Linked DNA regions of Roseivirga sp. BDSF3-8. The protein of the gene in region 2 binds, or shares a complex with, the protein of the main gene of each other region. Links are inferred from orthologs where the notes say so. Each region holds a gene or a part of one and is shown on either strand. Other genes may lie near its edges.

Evidence for each region.
Region 1: the proteins of meaB (region 2) and scpA are in contact, whole or in part, in a crystal structure (PDB 8DPB), measured with the Methylorubrum extorquens proteins. The link is inferred for Roseivirga sp. BDSF3-8 from one-to-one orthologs. Residues at the interface, in SOR26638.1 of Methylorubrum extorquens: Arg20, Ala21, Ala24, Arg25, Thr28, Ser32, Arg33, Arg34, His37, Thr98, Gly99, Gly100, Ser101, Ile102, Leu103, Lys106, Thr107, Ala110, Ala113, Ile114, Asp115, Arg116, Ala118, Phe119, Ile120, Arg121, Pro122, Pro124; in SOR27001.1 of Methylorubrum extorquens: Glu577, Glu578, Asn579, Asp580, Gly581, Arg582, Arg583, Arg585, His596, Ala604, Ser605, Ala608, Asp609, Gly611, Phe612, Asp613, Val614, Asp615, Ile616, Gly617, Pro618, Leu619, Glu625, Arg628, Gln629, Val631, Glu632, Asn633, Asp634, Glu661.

What each region holds. Positions count from the first base shown.
Region 1 is NZ_JBGNFV010000001.1:3,737,252-3,741,150, reverse strand. The notes cover bases 576-3,554. They hold scpA (methylmalonyl-CoA mutase), read left to right. Parts: upstream 576-979; coding sequence 980-3,130; downstream 3,131-3,554. Other genes in these bases: AB9P05_RS15855 (tetratricopeptide repeat protein), read right to left, coding at 3,198-3,554; AB9P05_RS15865 (methylmalonyl-CoA mutase family protein), read left to right, coding at 576-976. In the rest of the region: more of AB9P05_RS15865, read left to right, coding at 1-575; more of AB9P05_RS15855, read right to left, coding at 3,555-3,899. UniProt on the Escherichia coli protein: Catalyzes the interconversion of succinyl-CoA and methylmalonyl-CoA. Could be part of a pathway that converts succinate to propionate.
Region 2 is NZ_JBGNFV010000001.1:1,028,524-1,032,248, reverse strand. The notes cover bases 331-3,135. They hold meaB (methylmalonyl Co-A mutase-associated GTPase MeaB), read left to right. Parts: upstream 331-1,136; coding sequence 1,137-2,135; downstream 2,136-3,135. Other genes in these bases: AB9P05_RS04125 (exo-beta-N-acetylmuramidase NamZ domain-containing protein), read right to left, coding at 2,170-3,135; AB9P05_RS04135 (nuclear transport factor 2 family protein), read right to left, coding at 461-964. In the rest of the region: more of AB9P05_RS04125, read right to left, coding at 3,136-3,381; AB9P05_RS04120 (ABC transporter permease), read left to right, coding at 3,426-3,725. UniProt on the Escherichia coli protein: Binds and hydrolyzes GTP. Likely functions as a G-protein chaperone that assists AdoCbl cofactor delivery to the methylmalonyl-CoA mutase (MCM) ScpA and reactivation of the enzyme during catalysis.

The DNA.
Region 1 (3,899 bases), 2.7 Mb from region 2 along the record:
CACGGCCAGGTTTGATAAAACACTATTTGACCCTCATACAAACATGCTTCGTAATACCACCGAAGCCATGTCCGCCATCATAGGAGGGTGCAATTCGCTGCATGTTATTCCCTACGATGAAATTTTCCGGCCTGTCAGTTCTTTCAGCACCAGAATCAGCAGGAATGTTTCCCTTATACTCAAAGAAGAAAGCTACCTGAATAAGGTGGTGGACCCTGCAGCGGGCTCATATTATATAGAGAGCCTGACAGACGATATTGCCAATAATGCCTGGAAAATATTTCTTGAAATGGAGGAGCTGGGTGGCTTTGTGAAAGCTTACCACAGTGGCTATATACAAGATCAGGTAGAAAAAGGCGCTAACGCCCGAAAAGTTAAGACTGCCTCCCGCCGGGATGTCTTTGTTGGGGTCAACCAATATGCCAATGCAAGTGAGATCCTGGATCCCGATGCCCTCAAGCTAAAAAAGTATACTCCGGGCGAAGAAGGGCCGGTACTTACTCCCTATCGTGGAGCCTGGCCGTTTGAGCAATTAAGGCTTAAAACGGAGAAGTTTGTTAAGCGCATGGGACGCGAACACCGTCCGAATATTGAGCCTATTCTATTATCTAATACAGCTATGGCCAAAGCCCGGGCCTCTTTTGCCACTGGCTTTTTTGCCAGTGCCGGCTTCGGCTCACTGGATGAAATGATAGTGGATAATGTAAAAGAGAATGCAAAGAAAGCCGGTCAGCAGCGGGCTGACATCATTGTTTTCTGTGGCTCTGATGAGGATTACAGACATAATGCGCGCCAAGCGGCCGAAAAGTTCAGGTCTGGGTGCAAGGGAAAACTACTTATACTTGCCGGACCACCAGAAGCGCTCGAAGAGGGATATGCAGGGCTTTTCGATTACCTGATACACCGTAAAAGCAATGCCATAGAAATCCTGGAGCAAATACAGGAGAAAGTGCTTTCCAAATCAAAAAACAACTAGACGATGAGACCTGATTTCAAAAATTTCAAATGGGAAGGGGTTTCAGCTAAAAAACCTGAACATAAAAATGTTATAGCAGACTGGAAAACCGCCGAAGGAATAGAGGTACCCCCGATAATAACGCCTGATCACCTGAGTCCTGCCGAGCATATTGGATTTCAATCAGGACTTCCTCCCTACCTGCGGGGCCCTTACAGCACTATGTATGTTACGAGGCCATGGACCATCCGCCAATATGCAGGGTTTTCGACCGCAGAAGAATCAAATGCCTTTTATAGAAGAAACCTGGCCGCCGGTCAGAAAGGTCTTTCGGTGGCGTTTGACCTGGCTACTCACCGCGGGTATGATTCAGATCATGCACGGGTGGTAGGCGACGTGGGAAAGGCGGGCGTAGCTGTGGATTCGGTGCTTGACATGAAGATCCTGTTCGATCGCATCCCACTTGATAAAATGTCAGTATCTATGACGATGAACGGTGCGGTCATTCCGGTGATGGCCTTCTATATTGTGGCAGCGGAGGAGCAGGGTGTAAAACCTGAGCAGCTGAGTGGCACCATTCAGAACGATATTTTCAAAGAGTTTATGGTGCGTAACACCTATATATACCCTCCGGCTCCGAGTGTACGTATCATTGCTGATATTTTTGCCTATACATCCCGGCACATGCCAAAATTTAACAGTATCAGCATTAGCGGATACCATATGCAGGAAGCTGGTGCCACAGCAGACATTGAGCTGGCATATACACTGGCGGATGGCCTGGAGTATTTACGTACGGGTATAAAGGCGGGCCTTAAAGTAGATGAATTTGCTCCCAGGCTTTCCTTTTTCTGGGCGGTAGGCATGAATCACTTCATGGAAATAGCCAAAATGCGGGCCGCCAGAATTCTTTGGGCCAGACTGGTAAAACCTTTTAATCCGGAAAACCCTAAAAGCATGGCCCTGCGTGCTCACAGCCAGACATCAGGCTGGAGCCTGACCGAGCAGGATCCTTTCAATAACGTTACCCGTACTTGTGTGGAGGCCCTCGCGGCAGCGATGGGGAATACCCAGTCACTTCACACTAATGCGTTGGATGAAGCCATAGCGCTTCCTACTGATTTCTCAGCAAGGATAGCCCGAAATACTCAACTTTACCTGCAGGAAGAAACAGGCATTACACGTACAGTTGACCCCTGGGGAGGGTCATACTATGTTGAGTTTCTCACGGACCAGATAATGCGTAAGGCCTGGGATCTGATACAGGAAGTAGAGGAAATGGGCGGCATGGCTAAAGCTATAGAAAGCGGGCTGCCTAAAATGCGTATCGAAGAGGCTGCCGCCAGAAAGCAGGCGCGTATAGACAGTACAAAAGACGTCATTGTTGGTGTAAACCGCTACCAGACTGAAGAAGAAACAAGTATCGACCTTCTTGAAGTGGATAATACTGCGGTAAGGAAGTCACAAATAGAACGCCTCAATAAAATGAAGGCTGACCGGAACAATGAGAAGGTTCAGGAATCACTTGAGGCTATCACCACCTGTGCGCGTACCGGAGAAGGAAATCTGCTTGAATTAGCCATAGAAGCAGCCCGTAATCGTGCCAGCCTGGGAGAGATTTCTGAAGCTATGGAAAAAGAGTTTGGCCGCCACAAGGCGGTTATAAAATCCATATCAGGTGTGTACTCCCGCGAAGCTGAAGAAGAAGACACTTTTAAAGAAGCACGGGAACTTGCCGACAGATTTTCCAGGGAAGAAGGTCGCCGCCCCAGGATTATGGTTGCTAAAATGGGACAGGACGGACATGACAGGGGTGCAAAAGTGATTGCCACAAGTTTTGCTGATCTGGGCTTTGACGTTGACATAGGGCCACTTTTTCAAACCCCTGAAGAGGTGGCAAGACAGGCAGCTGAAAATGATGTGCATATTGTAGGGGCATCCAGTTTGGCAGGAGGGCATAAAACACTGGTGCCTCAGCTTATCGAAGCTCTCCGGGAGCTTGGCCGCGATGACATCATGGTTGTAGCAGGGGGTGTAATCCCTTCGCGCGATTACCAGGAATTGAAAGATAAAGGTGTGGCAGAAGTATTTGGCCCTGGTACAATCATTTCAAAAGCTGCTATCCGAGTACTCAACCGACTTATGGAAGATGAGCCTGTAAGCAGCGAGGAGTAGGCTTTATTCAGGTTTTGAAAAACAAAAGCCCCACTGAATGAGTCAGTGGGCTTTTGTTATCTGGTAGTTATTGCAGTTCCGAAAGCTTGTTAGACAGCGTAAGCCTTTCTCCTAAAGACTCATAGGCATTTGATAGTTCATTTGCATACTTCTCCGTTTCGTCCGAGGACATTAAGAGGGATAGCTGTTGTTGATGGTCAAAAGCTTCTCTGTGTTTCTGCTGGGCTGTTTCGGCAGTAATTGCCGTTTCCAACATGGTTATCTTATCATCATATTCAATATTACCCATTAGAAGCAAGCCCTTTTCAGCATAAGTTTCTGCCTCAGCATATTCCTTATTGGATAACTTGAATACTGAGAGATCCCGATATGCCTGGGAGAGATAGAATGATGAGGCGGTAGGCATAATTGTCTCAAGGGCCAGCTCGTAATAGTGATCTGCACTATCTTTCATTCCTGTTTTTGAATACATATAAGCCAGATTATGATACAGCCTGCCCTCAGTTCTGTAATCTTCCAGTTCCTGGGATATCTCTACCCCTTTATCAAAGTACTTTTTTGCCTTGTCATACTCCTGGAGAAGGATAAGGGCGTAACTCATAGAATTGTAAAGTCCTCCAAGCCCTGTTTTCTCCTCATCCATACCTTCAGCTAACTCAATAGCGCGATCCAGGTATTCTTTACTTTTACTGTAATTACCTGCATCAAGATAATTCCTTGCTCTGGTCCTTACCATTTTGAGTTTAAAGCTTTGCTCAGAAATATAGTC
Region 2 (3,725 bases):
AGTGACACTGGATCATTCGGACGATAAGAAATTTGGTACGGTGGGAGCCGTTGCCCTGGATAGCCAGGGCAACCTTGCTGCAGCCACCAGTACAGGCGGCCTCACTAACAAGAAATACGGCCGCATAGGTGATAGCCCTGTCATTGGGGCTGGCACCTATGCAAATAATGCTACATGTGCTGTGAGCTGTACGGGTTATGGGGAGTATTTCCTGCGTGCGCTCGTGGCTCATGATATTTCCAGCCTTATGGAATATAAAGGCCTTACCCTACAGCAGGCCTGTGATGCAGTGGTGCAGCACAAACTGGTGGAAATGGGGGCTGAAGGGGGCCTGATTGCAGTAGATAAAACAGGTATGCCAGTGCTTTCTTTTAATTCAGACGGGATGTACCGGGGCTGGGTCAGAAAGGGTGAAGAGCCTTCCGTAGCAATGTTCAAATAAGTGACTGCCGGCTGATGATTACTCCTGGCTTTCCCGCCATTCCGTAACAGGCATGGTCTCATTTTGAGCCTCCCAGGTAAGAAATGTGATCCGCCACTGCCCGTTTACCTGTATCAGATGGTAAATATTGATGCCACGCATAATTTCTTCGCCTTCCATGTTAAACTTAATGGCGTACGGCTGCCATACCACCGCGGTTTGTCCGTAGGTATGTACTACCGGATCAGTAACAGGGTATTCGTAAAAGCCGTTTTTAAGGTAGTTAGCCCCCGCTTTTTCTATAAACTCTTCAAGCGTAAGGTGACGTACTTCTTCCTCTCCATCCGTAGACTTGCGAAGCAAACTGATCCGGACGTCCGGCGTGAAGTAAGAACGAAAACTATCCCAATCTCTTTCCACTCCTTTGAGGCCTTCCAGAGACTTCAGAGAGTTTTCAGCTACCTCCGCCGGAGACAGGGACATGTTTTGGGCCTTAGCAGACAGACAAAACAGGAGGCATACAGTTAATAGCAGGTATTTCATAGATTAGTCTTTGCTTTGATACCTAAAGTAGGGAATGAAAGGAATGTCTTCACAGTAATTCCTGACAGAGGGTGTAATTCTTTGACTAAAGAACATGGGGAGGTTTTAATCAGTCAGCGACCGTTTCCGATTCGATCACAAATACCGATAGATTTTTTACCTTAGCCAAACTATGGCAGCACGCAGAAAAAACAGGCTTTCACTTGAAGAGTACCGCGAGGGAATACTAAATGGCGACCGCATCACACTGGGCCGGGCCATTACCCTGGTAGAAAGTACCCTGACTGAGGACCGGGAGATGGCTGAAGAGCTGCTGGACAGCCTCATGCCTGAAACAGGCAAAAGCATTCGTATAGGAATTACCGGGGTGCCGGGAGTAGGCAAAAGCACCTTCATTGAGTCTTTTGGCACCTTGCTTACCGGCCATGAGCACAAAGTGGCTGTGTTAGCGATAGACCCCAGTAGCCGAAAAACGGGGGGCAGCATCATGGGGGATAAGACCCGTATGGAGGAATTAAGCCACGACCCTAATGCATTTATCAGGCCCTCCTCTACCGGCACTACATTGGGTGGAGTGGCAGGCCGTACCCGGGAAGCCATGCTTCTCTGTGAAGCGTCAGGTTTTGACATAATATTTATTGAAACAGTAGGGGTTGGGCAGTCTGAAACTGCCGTGCATGGCATGGTCGACTTCTTCCTGCTCCTTATGCTTGCCGGTGCTGGGGATGAACTGCAGGGCATTAAAAAGGGTATTATGGAAATGGCCGATGGCATAGTGATCACCAAAGCGGATGGAGATAACCTTAAGACTGCTAAAAAGGCAAAACAAGAATATCAGAATGCGCTGCACCTGTTCCCAACTAATGAATCAGGATGGTACCCTAAGGTACTCACCTGCTCTGCTATGAAAAGCCAGGGCCTTACGGAAGTATGGGAACTGATAGAGAAGCACCATAAGGCCCTTTATCAAAATGGCTTCTTTGATAAGAAGCGAAAAGATCAGCAACTGCAATGGATGCAGGATGCGATCGAACATCAGCTTATCGTCGATTTTTATGCGAGCGAGCAGGTAAAGGGCTCTATTGACCGGATTACCTCTGATGTGCTGGCCGGCAACACCAGCCCTGGCAAGGCCGCCAGAGACTTGCTGAGGCACTACCGCAATCATTGACCCTGGCCGGAGAGGCGCCTGCTATCAGATCCCATTACTTATATAGCAAATACTTTTTACGCATCTCCTTATATGCCTGTAGCTCTTCCTGCCAGCTCATACGTATATCTTCCCCATTGAATCCCTGCTTGATTTGCTCCGCCAGTACATCCGTACCTGCCAGCAGGTTGAAAAAATCAGTGAAAAAAGGTTTTGAGCCTTCCCATTTATTGTGATAGTCGATGAGGTAGGTTAGGTCAAGACCCTCCGGCTGCTCATCACTATTGCGAAAATCAATTCCGTAGCAAGTTTTACCCTCCAGCTTGGGGCTCTTAGCCATCCCGGGAATACTTTTCGGTGTGAAGGTAAACACTCCGTATGATGGCTCAGGGTAGCCTATTGCCTGAAAAGGGAACACCGTGCCCCGTGCTACACTGATGGGAGTGCCTTCAAAGAAGCATAGGGAAGGATACAACTGAATGCTTAGGTCATTAGGCAGGTTGGGAGAGGGCTTCACCGGTAGCGTATACGACATATCGTGTGAATAGTTGACTACAGGAACTACCTCCAGTTCGCAAGTTAGTCCCCCGGCCAGCCAGCCTTCACCATTTATCATCCTGGCCAGTTCACCCACTGTAAGTCCGTGGAGCACAGGAATAGGGTGCATCCCCACAAAGCTTCTGAACTTTTCCTTCAGGATAGGGCCATCGATGTACATTCCGTTAGGATTTGGCCTGTCCAGCACCACCAGTTTTTTGCCGTTTTCGGCACAGGCCTCCAGGGCGTAGTGCATGGTGCTGATGTAGGTATAGAAGCGTACGCCCACGTCCTGCAGGTCAAAAACCACCACATCGATATCCGCCAGCTTATCCGCAGACGGCTTTTTGTTACTTCCATAAAGGCTTATGACAGGCAGCCCGGTTGCCGGATCCACCCCGTCCTGTACCTTTTCACCGGCATCAGCCGTGCCGCGGAAGCCATGCTCAGGCACCATGATCTTTTTTAGCGCCACCCCTTTTTCCAGTAGCAAGTCCACCAAGTGCTGTTCGCCGGTGGTAGAAGTCTGATTTACGATCACCGCTACATTTTTGCCTTCCAAAAGAGGGATATAAGCCTCTGGCCTGGCAGCAGCGGTCATGATAGATTTTTCTTGCGGGTATTCCTCTGCAGGGGGCCGAGCCTGTTTTTGCCGGTCGTCACTTGCTGCGCAGGCGGTGACTGGCAGTAGCGCTAAAAACATTATCACCAGCAGAAGGTAGTTTCTCATAGTTTCGTAATTTGCAGCTTCAATATTTAACGGCAGGAAAGGCTTTGCAATTCCCTTACTTCATTTTCAAGCGACTTAATTCCTCAGAAAACGGTTCGTTTTCCCGCACCATACACAAGGTAGCCGTAGCCAGCGTTGGGTTTGGCCTGGCCGCCGTCCTTATCTCCATCATGATACTGGATGGGTTTCAGAACACTATCCGGGAAAAAGTTTTTGCCCTGGGCGGTCACCTGCAGGTCATCAAATATACTATGGGTAATTCATACGAAGAAGAGCCCATCTCTCTCAATGTTCCAATATATCAAAACCCGGACCAGTTTTACCAGGTCACCCATGTGCAGGAG